Regions from separate parts of the Lysinibacillus sp. NPDC096382 genome, predicted to be linked through region 4. Evidence: riboswitches for the same ligand, from Rfam matches in the RefSeq annotation. Region 4 holds a riboswitch; each other region holds the start of a gene.

Region 1 (3,206 bases), on a different contig from region 4:
ATCGCTATTCCGCAGTTTGTAAGAATTCCGATAGACCATGTGGCAGATGGCTTTATCGCTGTAGCATTAATAACTTTAGGGACGCAACTATCGCAACTTGAAATTAAATCCATGTTCAATAAGATAGTATTCATTAGCTGTTTTACACGACTAGTCATAGGGCCAGCCGTTGCATTGCTAATCATTTTTGCGCTTGGTCTTGATGGTGTCGTGGCACAATCACTTTTTATAGCTAGTTCGTTCCCGACATCGCGAAATAGTTCTAGTCTTGCATTAGAATATGACGTAGAATCGGCAACTGCTGCACAAACAGTTTTATTTTCAACGATTGTGAGCTGTATTACAGTGACGATTGTGATTTATGTGGCGGAACTGTTGTTTACTTAACAGTTTGGTGCTATTCGGAATAAAAAAGATTATTGTCAAAACGTGAGGTTGATTTCCGTTCCGGCTGGGCGCTTTGTCGCTGACGCTTCGCTTTCGCACAGTTAAAACATTTGTCGCTGACGCTTCGCTTTCGCACAGAGCAGAGCTTCCTGGGGGCGTCCGATGAGCCACTCGCGCTGCTCGCTCCAGGGTCTCATCTGTGACGCTGATCCCCGAGGAGTCGCCCAGCCTCCACTCCAATCAACCTATATGCATGGCTTACGTTTAAACTTCTTTCAGTAGAAGTCTCCCATCTCTATAGGTTGTAAGATACAATTCGGGTTTAAGTTACTTTTCAGTGGTGTCCAAGCATCAGCTGAACACGGATCGATAAGGAATTAATATAGATGCAGGCCTAAGCACAATGCCGAATCCAGATGCAATTATGCCGAGGCATAATTGATCAATTGCTGTCGCCAACTTTTGATGATAAGCAAAAAAAACAAATGAAGCTTCCATCTCTTAACAATATCTGCTACACTATCATCAAACTTAATAGCATTAACTAGGGGAGTCTGATGAGTCAGGCTGAGAGGGAAACGCATAGAGGTTTCTTGACCCTTTGGACCTGATCTGGCTCATACCAGCGTGGGAAAGTTAACCATTATTGCACTCAATGTATTTGCAATAACTATACCTTTACATTCTTAGCCGGATCCAAAATTTTTTGGATTCGGCTTTTGTCTTTATTGGGGTGAGCTAGATTCGGTCCTTGTATAAATATAAAAGGGGGCGAAGTAGTTTATGACAACAGTTAGCGACAAGAATATTACGATTATGTCTAGTTTTGAAGGAAGTAAAAAAGTTTACGTAGAAGGTTCTCGACCAGATATTTTAGTGCCAATGCGTGAAATTGCTCTAAGTCCAACGACAGGAAGCTTTGGTGAAGAGGAAAATGCACCAGTACGTGTTTATGATACGAGCGGCCCGTATACTGATCCTGCGTATAAGGTGGACATTACGAAAGGATTGCCAGCTTTATGTAGTGCATGGATCAAAAAACGAGGTGACGTTGAAGAATACGAAGGGCGTACTATCAAGCCAGAAGATAATGGATTCCGCAAAGCTGATGATCCACGAATAAGTGAAAATATTTTTCCGTATTTATCCAAAAAGCCTTTGCGTGCGAAGAAAGGTAAAAATGTAACGCAGCTTCACTATGCACGAAAGGGAATTATTACTCCAGAAATGGAATTTGTAGCGATACGCGAAAATATGGACCCAGAATTTGTGCGCTCAGAGATCGCGGCAGGACGTGCTATTTTGCCATCTAATATTAATCACCCTGAGGCAGAGCCGATGATTATTGGACGTAACTTCCACGTAAAAATAAACGCCAATATTGGAAATTCAGCGGTGTCATCCTCTATTGCAGAAGAGGTAGAAAAAATGACGTGGGCTACACGCTGGGGTGCTGATAACATTATGGATTTATCTACTGGTAAGCATATTCATACGACACGTGAATGGATTATTCGTAACGCCGCGGTGCCAGTGGGAACGGTGCCGATTTATCAAGCGCTAGAAAAAGTAAATGGAGTGGCAGAAGATTTAACATGGGAGGTGTATCGTGATACGTTAATCGAACAGGCTGAGCAAGGTGTTGATTACTTCACGATTCATGCAGGGGTATTGCTACGCTATGTGCCATTAACGGCTAATCGTGTAACAGGCATAGTGTCTCGAGGAGGCTCGATTATGGCGCAGTGGTGTTTATATCACCATCAAGAGAGCTTCTTATATACTCATTTTGAAGAGATCTGCGAAATTATGAAAACCTATGATGTTGCCTTCTCTTTAGGTGATGGTTTACGTCCTGGTTCTATTGCAGATGCAAATGATGAGGCTCAATTTGCAGAGCTAGAAACGCTAGGGGAATTAACGCAAATTGCCTGGGAGCATGATGTACAGGTGATGGTAGAAGGACCAGGGCATGTACCAATGCATCTTATTAAAGAAAATATGGATAAACAGTTAGAGGTGTGTAAGGAAGCTCCTTTCTATACTTTAGGACCGTTGACAACAGATATTGCCCCTGGTTACGACCATATTACATCGGCTATTGGTGCTGCAATGATAGGGTGGTATGGTACGGCAATGCTATGTTATGTGACGCCAAAAGAGCATCTCGGCCTACCAAATCGTGACGATGTTCGTGTAGGGGTTATTACGTATAAAATTGCTGCACATGCTGCCGATTTAGCGAAAGGGCATCCGGGAGCACAGCAGCGTGACGATGCGCTATCTAAGGCACGATTTGAATTCCGCTGGCGCGATCAATTCAATCTTTCGTTAGATCCAGAGCGTGCAGTTGAATACCATGATGAAACATTGCCTGCAGAAGGGGCAAAAACTGCGCACTTTTGTTCAATGTGTGGACCTAAGTTTTGTAGTATGAGAATCTCACAGGATATTCGTAATTATGCAAAAGAGAGTGACTTAAATACGACTGAAGCAATCCACAAAGGTATGAAGGAGAAAGCAGAGGAATTTAAACGGGCAGGCAGTCAAATTTATCAATAATTAGTAAAGCAGGCTTGTGTCAAATTAGGCACAAGCCTTATTAGTTTCATCGGACGCCCCCAGAAAAGCGCCCTGTCGGAACGGAAATCAACCACACATTATGGTGATGAGTCCTCGTTCTGTCATTAATATAAAAAAACTCCATGTGAAGATGTCCTTCACATGGAGTAAAAAGTTGGATTGGATATCAATAATAATGGAAAATTAAACGTTTGTTGCTTGCTTTTCGTATGGGTTTGAAAGATCCATACCTTCTA
Region 2 (3,206 bases), on a different contig from region 4:
TAGTGTATTTGGTCCTTTTTCACGATATTGAAACATCGTAATTCCAGATTGCAGAGCTTTCTCTAAAACGTTTAATGGCTCGTGTTTGAAAACATTACTTGTACCCATTATAAAATATAGCTGTAGATCGTCATGTTTCATGAATGATCACCTCGCAGGAATTCTTCAAGTTTTGATAAGCAAAATGATTGGTAGGACCATGTCCATTACCAATAGATAAATCATGAGTTATTGCTAATTGAATAAATTTTTTAGCTTCCTCAATCGCATCTTCTAAAGTTAGTCCACGACCAAGAAAAGCAGTTAATGCAGCGGAAAACGTACAGCCTGTACCATGCGTATTTTTGGTTGCAATACGAGTGGACTGCATGGAAAATGACCGACCATCTTGGAAAAATACATAATCAGTAGCATAACATTTATCCTCTAAATGACCGCCTTTAATAATGACGCATTGAATGCCCATTTGTAATAAGACCTTAGCTGCTTCTTTAATATCTGTTAAAGAATTGATTTTCCTTCCAGAAAGGGTTTCTGCCTCTGGAATGTTCGGTGTTACCACTGTTGCTATAGGTAGCAAACAACTGCGTAATGCCTCAATTGCTTCTTGCTGTAATAAGCTTTCGCCACCTTTTGCAATCATGACAGGATCTACTATAAGCGGACTATTTATTTCAGTTAAAATCCGTGCAATTGATTGAATAATTTCCGAGGAAAACAGCATTCCGGTTTTAATAGCACTTATTGAAAAATCCTCGACAAGCGCTTGGAGTTGTTTTTCGACAAAACTAACTTCAATTGGTAAGACATCCGATACCCCGAGTGTATTCTGGGCGGTTAAAGCTGTAATAACAGACGTTCCAAACACCTTTAATTCCTGGAATGTTTTTAAATCAGCCTGTATCCCTGCACCGCCACCACTATCAGAGCCAGCAATTGTCGTTACAATATGCATCATTGTTCACCACCCTTGGAGAGGCGGTGTAGTTCGTTCAATACTGCAATTTGAAAATCGCCAATATATGGGGTAGAAGAAGCAGCTTGCTCTGCCACTTTTTTATAAAGCGATAATGTTTCTATTAATTGGTCAAATGGCTTATTTCCTACGAGGTAGGAAGCACAACAAATGGCACTCAATAAGCAACCTGTTCCAGTGACTTCTGTCATTTGTGAATTTCCACCTGTAACCCATTGCTGATGTTCGCCATCAGTAATAAAATCCTTTTCACCGGTCACAATAACAATACAATTGTAAAGTTGAGCTACTTTTTGTGCCTCAACTTCTAAAGAAATTGAACCACTACCACTATCTACGCCTTTTTGTTGCCATTCTACATCGGCTATTGCTGCAAGCTCTCCGACATTACAACGAATAGCAGCAAAATTTATTTCCTTGAGTAATTGTTGTACCGTTTGTTTCCGGTAAGTTGTTGCACCTGCAGCAACAGGATCTAAAACAACGGGAATGCCAAGAGCATTTGCTGTTTTTCCTGCAAGTAACATTGATTCTTTCATTCGCTCATTAAGGGTACCGATATTTATTAATAAGCCTGAGGCAATTGCGACCATTTCTTCAACTTCATGACTGTCATCTGCCATAACTGGTGAAGCGCCTATAGCTAATAAGCCATTTGCTTGGAAATTAGCTACAACATAATTAGTAATGCAATGAATTAGTGGATTTTGTTTACGGATAGTATGAAATAACATTTTTAGTCCTCCTTGTTGGATGGACGTAAGCGTGCAAAAAAGGCTCTTTTTCGTGTAGAAAAAAACACGTAAAAGAGCCTTTCATCAGTAAATAGATGTGAATTGCTCCCTACGTCAGTATTAACTAACAGGTTCAAAGGGTCAGGTTTTACCTTCTCAACTCTAAATGAGTCCCCCTGCAATCATGCTTTTAGTTGACCAAAATGTACCATATTATTCATTCGTGTTCAATAGTTTTTTTCTTCATTGCGAAAACGGCACTAATGCTAAGTCGAAATGGATAGTACCAATACGTGACTGATGCCATATAGCAGAGCATGATAGTTGTCACGACTTTAATGAATTGGAGTGAATTCCATTGAAAATGATAAAAATTGAGTTTTATAATGAGCGTACAAAAGGGGGCATTTGCCATGAAAAGAGAAGATTTAATCGCACCAGAGTGGTATAACATTTCAGATGAAATTGAAAAATATGCACAGGATTCTACTAAAAATGCATTATTAGTTTATAACGAAGATGAGGAAATTCAATATTTAACATATCGAGCTTTACTTGAAAAGGCAAACCAGGCAGCACATGTATTTACATCTCAAGGTTTAAAAAAAGGTGATGTTATTTTGGTCATGGTGCCAAGATCAGTTGAAGCGTATATCGTTTATATTGCTGCCTTAAAGGCAGGCTTAACCATTATACCCAGCTCAGAAATGCTAAGAACTAAGGATATTGAATATCGAATCAATCATGCCAATGCAAAAGGCGTTGTTGCATTTGAACCTTATATTGAACAATTCGATAATGTGGGAAGTTTACAAGAAATACAACAGTTTGTCATTGGTCATGCACATGAACCTTGGCAGCCATTGCTTGAAAAAATGCAACATCAACCGACGACTTACATAAGTTCTACACCGACTAAGAGTACAGACATTGCATTTTTAGCATATACGAGTGGTACAACAGGCAATCCAAAGGCAGCGGTTCATACACATAGCTGGGGTTATGCGCATTTGCGAACTACTGCTCCAAATTGGTTAGGTGTACAAGAAGGTGACATTGTTTGGGCTACCGCAGCACCAGGTTGGCAAAAATGGATATGGAGTCCGTTCCTTGCTACATTAGGAAGTGGTGCGACAGCATTTGTTTACAAAGGTCACTTCGATGCGGCAACATACCTTTCATTGCTTGAGAAATTCAATATTAATATTCTGTGTTGCACACCGACCGAATACAGATTTATGGCAGGTCTTGAAAATTTGCAAGACTTTAATTTAAGTACGATACGTCAGGCTGTGTCAGCCGGTGAACCTTTAAATAGTGAAGTGATAAAAGTATTTTCCGAGGTCTTTAATGTACAAGTACGAGATGGTTATGGACAAACAGAGAATACATTACTTGTTGGAACAATGGTAGGGATGGAGGCTAGAATGGGCTCAATGGGTAGACCTACTCCAGGTAATATGGTTGAAATTATTAATGATTTTGGAAATCCTACT
Region 3 (3,206 bases), on a different contig from region 4:
TGTACCAAAATGCTCTGCTGCTTTTGCGAAGGCAAGTGATAATTTTGCAGGCTGAACATGGCCGTCATTTGGAAGGAACATAGCACCGACAACAGTTGGTGCTAATGCAGGCTCCATTTCTCTTACTTGTGTTGCATCGAGCCATTGGATGCCGGAATCCCAGTTCTGCTGGAACAATACCTGACTTTTTAACTCTGAAGCTAATTCTTCCGTTTCTGCAATTTTTAACATGCCTTTATTCACAAATTCGATATCGATCCCCGTATATTCTAGTAATTCGTTGGTGATGGAGGGGAACATCGCCTGGCTTTTTAATGCCAATTGGAAAAATGGACCGTCGTGTTCAATTTCCGCTTGTGCTGCCAGCATACCTGCTGCTGCACTGGAGGCTTCGCAGGCCAAAGTTCCTTTTTCAAGAATGACGACTTTTTTTCCTAGTTTAGAAAGTTGATAGGCAATGGAAGAGCCATTAATTCCTCCCCCGATAATGGCAACATCAAATGTATTTTTCACTCAACACATCTCCATTTTAACTTCTTTTTGGTAGCCTTTTATTGCAGCTAATGGATCATCGGCGTTTAAAACGCCCGACAGCATAGCAATACCGTCGGCCCCGCTGTTTATCACCTGTTTAGTATTTTCAGGAGCAATACCGCCGATTGCAATAACAGGAATATCTAGTGAACCAGTAAGCTTTTTTAATTCCTCTAAACCCCTTGGTTCCAATCCTGGTTTTGATTGGGTAGAAAAAATATGACCATATATCACATAGTCGGCTCCCAAGCGTTGAACCTTTTTTCCTTCTTCGACCGAGTGAATGGAGCAACCAACCGTCAATTGTGGAAAGTTGGTTTTAATCATAGATGCATCCAAACTATGATAGGCTAGTTGGACTCCTTTGGCACCTGTAATAACGGCAACATCCACCCGGTCATTGATGATTATTTTGGATAACGGAACGCCAACTCGGGAAAGCAGGTTGACTGCTTCATATAATTCTTTTGCCGTCATTTGTTTTTCACGCAAATGGATAGCGTCGGCATATGGATGGATGTCTGCTAAGATTTCACTTAGTTGTTCCATTGGCATTTTTCCATTAGAAATGAGATGAATCGCTTTTGATAATAGGTTAATTGGGGTCACCTCTTTAAGACTTATCCGCCTTCCAAATGTAGGATGCAAAAAAGCCACTTTCTTTTTGGTAAAGAAAGTGGCTGGAGATGAAAAGGTCAAATTTCCGTATACCACTTCCCTACGCTGGTTAACCAAGTCAGGTTCATAGAGTCCCGAAGTCACACTTCAATCTCAGCCTTTACAAAGGCACCCCTAGCGGATAAGTTATTTATTTTATTCGATTTATTTTCAATATTAGCACTATTCATAAAGATGTCAATCATTAAGAACTAAAGTGAATAGATTACTAGGGGTTCCATTTAATGGGAAGTTTAGTCATGTTGAAGTTTTCTTTGATAAATTAGAAAGTATAGATTTCCAACAAGAAACTCGAAATTATTATTTTTTTTTAAAGGATTAGAAAAATTCGAGAAATTTTTGAAATGATATGGTTAGGATCAACTGAATTTTATCCTTCTTATGATGTACCAGAAACTTTGTATAAAGATACAATGTATAATAAATTTTACGAAAGAGAATGGAATGAAATAATACCGGAAAATCGTGAAGAACTTAATTTAATCAACGTTGATGAGTATTCTATGTTAATTGCTCTCATTAAATTAACTGATTCGGATCATCTTGATGTATTCTTCTTTATACTTGAGAAGAATATTGTATTTAGAGGAAATGGATTAGCATTTATCATTTATCGCGAACATAATCTTGATCTATTTGAAAAGATAGCTAATACCGAGAGACTCTCGCTGGATTAGGGTATGTATTAATTCAGATGTCACCATTATTTTTAGAGCTACTTAGAGCGATTGATAAGGTTGTTTAATAGAAAAAGACCACTCCGTGATGGGTGGTCATATTGTTTAAAAGGAGACCGACTTAACCGACTAAAACCGACCGAAGAAAGATTATTAAAGATTTTCTTTTACCTTTAATGATTTTTAAAGATAGTTAGCAAACAGCAAGATACTGATATATAAAGCTTTTGAGAATCAGTGATTTTATAAGAAAGGTCGGGTCATTCAACGATATGTTGAAAGTAGAATTGTTAGTTATTGTGGAAATTTAAAAGTAATCTTACGTTCTTTTTCATCCCAAATAAGGTGGGCATTAAAAGATTTCTCGCCTTTTTGAAATCCTTTTATCAAGTCTGTTTCACCAGCTGCCAAGAGTTTTTTTATATTCGATTGTGAAATAGTTTTTCTTAAAAGTTTCTTTGAAACCGAGAATTTACAATTAGCTGTTTTATAATTTGAACAGCCGTAAAAAGTGCCATGATCTATGATTGACCCTTCGCAAAGGATACATTTCCCAACAACTGTTTTTCTTTTATTATATTTTTTATTATACGGATTATTTGCAGTGATTTTATCGACTGCATTTTGATTAAATGCCCATTCCTTTTCACGCTTGTTAGCATCTGAAATCAATTTGTCAGCAAGCTTTTTTACTTGTTCCATAAATGCTGTAGGAGAAGCGTTGCCTTCACCTATTTCAGATAGTCGTTGCTCCCATTTGGCTGTCATGGAAGGGGACGTTAAGATACTTTCACCTAGTGCCTCAATGAGTAACATTCCTTTAGCCGTTGCGAAGACTTGGTTTTTCTTAACTTCGATATAGTTTCGATCTTTTAATGTACCAATAATTCCAGCGCGTGTAGCTTCAGTACCTAATCCTTCCGTTTTCGATAGGACCTTTTCTAATTCCGCATCTTCTAAATGTTTACCCGCTGTTTTCATTACGGTAATCAAATTTCCTTCAGAAAAACGATTTGGTGGCTGGGTTTCACCTTTTTTTACGTTCGCTTTCGCAACGATACCTTGCTCATTTTCATGTAATAGGGGGAGCAGTTCATCTTTGTCTGTAGGTGAGTTATCTTTAGAATGATAAATAACCTTACGCCAACCTTCTTCCATTAGCACTTTACCCTTAGAGATGAATTCTGCACGTTTATCAACAAGTGAATGAATCGTTGTGTAAGAAAATATGGCATTGTTGTAATGTGCTGCAATGACTTGTCTTGCAATTAAATCATAAATTTTTTCTTCTTCTGTACTTAGCTTTGCTACGTCTGG
Region 4 (3,206 bases):
TTCTCCTATCATTGCCTATTTTATAGGGACATACATCAGTTCACCAATTGTTCCAATAAACAAGGCAACAAAAAGAAACAACACGCTATTTGAAGAAGCAAATACACTAAAACATATAGAGAAGATCAACATTCCTGTAACAAGAGTCCAGCGCTCACTGCACTCAAAGGAAGTAATGGTTTCTTAGGTTCTTGGCCTGTAATAGTGTCAAAAAGGGAATCATCTATTTACCATGTAGATCAAAAATTGAATTTCCTAATTTTATAGAGTATGGGTGTAGGATGGAGAAGGTTTAAGTATTAGAGATAGGTCCGAATAATCTAAGGGCTTGTCTCGTTATATCCTTCCATACCATGTTTGTATATTCATCAATAAACGTTAAACGCATTCCGTTTAAGATGGATAAGTACGACTCAGCAATTAATGAAGGTGATTCTTCATAAAAGTAACCAAGCATTTGCCCAGCTTCAATAACTGGATAAATACAGTCTATAAATAATTTTACAAAATCATCTAGTTCTTTAAAAAGCTTTGGAAATCGATCAGGTCTTGCAAGATCCTGTTGAATTAAACGTAGGTATTCACTTCTCGTTGCAAAAAGTTGCACATGACAATCTATCATTTCCTTAATTACTTCAAGAGGATCACTTTTAAAGTGTTCATCTATTTCAATAAAATATGGTTTGATTTCCTCCAGGGGCTCCAATATTGCCGATTCATAAAGCTCTTCTTTGGAATTAAAATACGTAAATACGGTGCCAAAACTAACTCCTGCTTCCTTTGCTATGTCCGCTACTTTGGTCTCTGCAAAACCATTCTCACTATATAATTTAATTGCGGCGTTTAGAATGGCAAATCTTTTTCTTTTCTTTTTTTCATCATTAGTAAGTCTAGGTTCCATTTAGATTCTCCGTTGAAGGGTTTTGTGTATGTTTACCTAGCACTCCCGAAGATGATTTTTACAAAGAAAAGGACATTGCGGTTATTCAACAAAAGGAATTGAAGGAAGGCATGGAGCTTTAAAATTAAATTAGCAGCGCTTTCGGCAAATAGAGCCTTGTCATTTCCGGATAGATATGGGTATAATAATCACGAAAAGTTCATATGGAAAGAATGTAGGGGGGCTGGTGTTGCCAGCTGAGATTGTGTCCGATAGACACTGACCCTTTGAACCTGATTTGGCTCGTACCAGCGTAGGGAACATCTATTCAAAAAGAAAGTTTTTGATATTGATTGTAAAACGTCTGGGAGGAATCCTGGGCGTTTTTTGTTTTCAGACTTTTGTTGTATACACAGACCGTGAACGCTTTCTTCTGGTAAAGACATTCATTCATGAACATTTCACACTACTTACTTGGAGGATTGAGCATGAAAAAATGGTTATTGGTCCTAATGGCTGCACTTTTCACATTAGTGGGCTGTAGCGAAAAAGAGGCTAAAAAGGATACTAAAGGATTAACAAAAGTATCGGTTGTCCTAGATTGGGCACCGAACACAAATCATACCGGTTTATATGTAGCGGAAAAACTTGGCTTCTTTAAGGAACAGGGCTTAGATGTAGATATAATATTACCAGGCGAAGCGGGAGCAGATCAGCTTGTGGCGTCTGGCAAGGCTCAGTTTGGCGTAAGTTATCAGGAAGGGATTACACAGGCACGTGTGCAAGATGTACCTTTAGTATCGATCGCGGCGATTATTCAACATAATACTTCTGGCTTCGCATCCATTGCATCAAAAGGCATTACTTCACCGAAGGATTTTGAAGGTAAAACATACGGTGGCTGGGGGGCGCCACTTGAAAAGGCAGTACTGCAATCACTAATGCAAACAAAAAATGCAGATATTAATAAATTAGATATTGTCAATGCAGGCGATATAGATTTCTTCACAATGATGAAAAAAGATATTGATTTTGCGTGGATTTATTATGCATGGACAGGTATAGAAGCAGAACTGCGTGGCGAAAAACTGAACATGCTATATTTAACAGATTATAGTGATCAGTTAGATTATTACACACCTGTACTTGCTACAAATGAAAAAATGATTAAAGATAATCCTGAAACGGTAAAAGCATTTGTCGCTGCTACAGCAAAGGGCTATGAATATGCGATAAAACACCCTAATGAAGCGGCAAATATTTTACTAGAAGCAGTACCTGATTTAGATAAAAACCTTGTGCATAAAAGTCAGGAATGGCTAGCAGATAAATATCAAGATGACGCTGCACAATGGGGCGAGCAAAAGCTAGCTGTCTGGGGAAATTACGCGAAATGGATGGCGGACAACAAAGTTTTAGAGGGCGAATTTAACGCAAAACAAGCATATACAAACGACTTTTTACCGAAAAAGGAGACAAAGTAACATGGCAAACTCATTAATAAGTGTACAAATTATCCCGAAAACTGAAACATATGAGGATGTGATCCCGTTTGTCGATGCAGCGATTACGGTTATCGACGCATCAGGGGTGAAATATGAAGTTCATCCATTAGAAACGACAATGGAAGGTGAGCTATCGACTTTACTACAAATCATTGAAAAAATGAATGACAAGATGATTGAGCTTGGTGCTATTAATGTCATTACGCAAGTGAAAATTTTATATCAGCCATCTGGTATTACAATGAATACACTAACGGAGAAATACAAGTAATGAGGCAGGCTTTCAAACAAGGAAGGACGATAATTTTTATCGCCTTCCTCTTATTCATATGGGAACTTATTGTCCGTTTTGCAGACGTACCACATTGGCTATTGCCTACACCAAGTGCCATTTTGAAAGAAGGCTTTCAATCGTATAAGACGTTTGTGCCACATGCTATAGCGACTGTTCAATTAGCATTTCTAGGCCTTGCCATTGGAATAGTGTGTGGACTAACGGTTGCTGTGCTATTACATCGTTTTACGTTTGTGCGGGAGCTATTTTATCCTATTCTTATTATGTCACAAAATGTCCCGGTGCTCGTTCTAGCACCGCTCTTAATTATTTGGTTTGGCTTTGGTTTATTGCCAAAGCTCATTATTATTTGTCTGGTGTGCTTTTTCCCGATTGTTATTTCGGCAATGGATGGCTTCCGTCAAACCTCACCTGAGCTGAAACATTATTTTGAAATGATTGGGGCAACTAAATCACAAACCTTTTGGAAACTTGAATGGCCATATGCGTACCCGTCGATTTTTTCAGGCATTAAGATTGCGGCGAC

Evidence for each region. A riboswitch is a leader RNA that binds a small molecule or an ion and turns the genes downstream of it on or off. The one in region 4 is predicted to bind thiamine pyrophosphate.
Region 1: another riboswitch for thiamine pyrophosphate. It lies ahead of thiC (phosphomethylpyrimidine synthase ThiC); the one in region 4 lies ahead of ACIQZA_RS04380 (ABC transporter substrate-binding protein).
Region 2: another riboswitch for thiamine pyrophosphate. It lies ahead of thiM (hydroxyethylthiazole kinase); the one in region 4 lies ahead of ACIQZA_RS04380 (ABC transporter substrate-binding protein).
Region 3: another riboswitch for thiamine pyrophosphate. It lies ahead of tenI (thiazole tautomerase TenI); the one in region 4 lies ahead of ACIQZA_RS04380 (ABC transporter substrate-binding protein).

Annotation. Positions count from the first base shown of each region.
Region 1 covers NZ_JBIWFC010000018.1:13,557-16,762, reverse strand. Annotated here, with positions in the region: gene ACIQZA_RS20020 (AEC family transporter) at 1-387, shown strand, start outside; TPP riboswitch at 924-1,038, shown strand; gene thiC (phosphomethylpyrimidine synthase ThiC) at 1,171-2,949, shown strand; gene ACIQZA_RS20010 (catalase) at 3,154-3,206, opposite strand, start outside.
Region 2 covers NZ_JBIWFC010000004.1:182,938-186,143, reverse strand. Annotated here, with positions in the region: gene thiE (thiamine phosphate synthase) at 1-141, opposite strand, end outside; gene thiD (bifunctional hydroxymethylpyrimidine kinase/phosphomethylpyrimidine kinase) at 131-955, opposite strand; gene thiM (hydroxyethylthiazole kinase) at 955-1,710, opposite strand; TPP riboswitch at 1,800-1,898, opposite strand; gene mbcS (acyl-CoA synthetase MbcS) at 2,124-3,206, shown strand, end outside.
Region 3 covers NZ_JBIWFC010000007.1:203,746-206,951, reverse strand. Annotated here, with positions in the region: gene thiO (glycine oxidase ThiO) at 1-513, opposite strand, end outside; gene tenI (thiazole tautomerase TenI) at 514-1,233, opposite strand; TPP riboswitch at 1,233-1,338, opposite strand; gene ACIQZA_RS12730 (hypothetical protein) at 1,557-1,889, shown strand; gene ACIQZA_RS12725 (DNA topoisomerase III) at 2,184-3,206, opposite strand, start outside.
Region 4 covers NZ_JBIWFC010000002.1:125,317-128,522, forward strand. Annotated here, with positions in the region: gene ACIQZA_RS04375 (TetR/AcrR family transcriptional regulator) at 293-901, opposite strand; TPP riboswitch at 1,108-1,217, shown strand; gene ACIQZA_RS04380 (ABC transporter substrate-binding protein) at 1,369-2,364, shown strand; gene ACIQZA_RS04385 (thiamine-binding protein) at 2,366-2,656, shown strand; gene ACIQZA_RS04390 (ABC transporter permease) at 2,656-3,206, shown strand, end outside.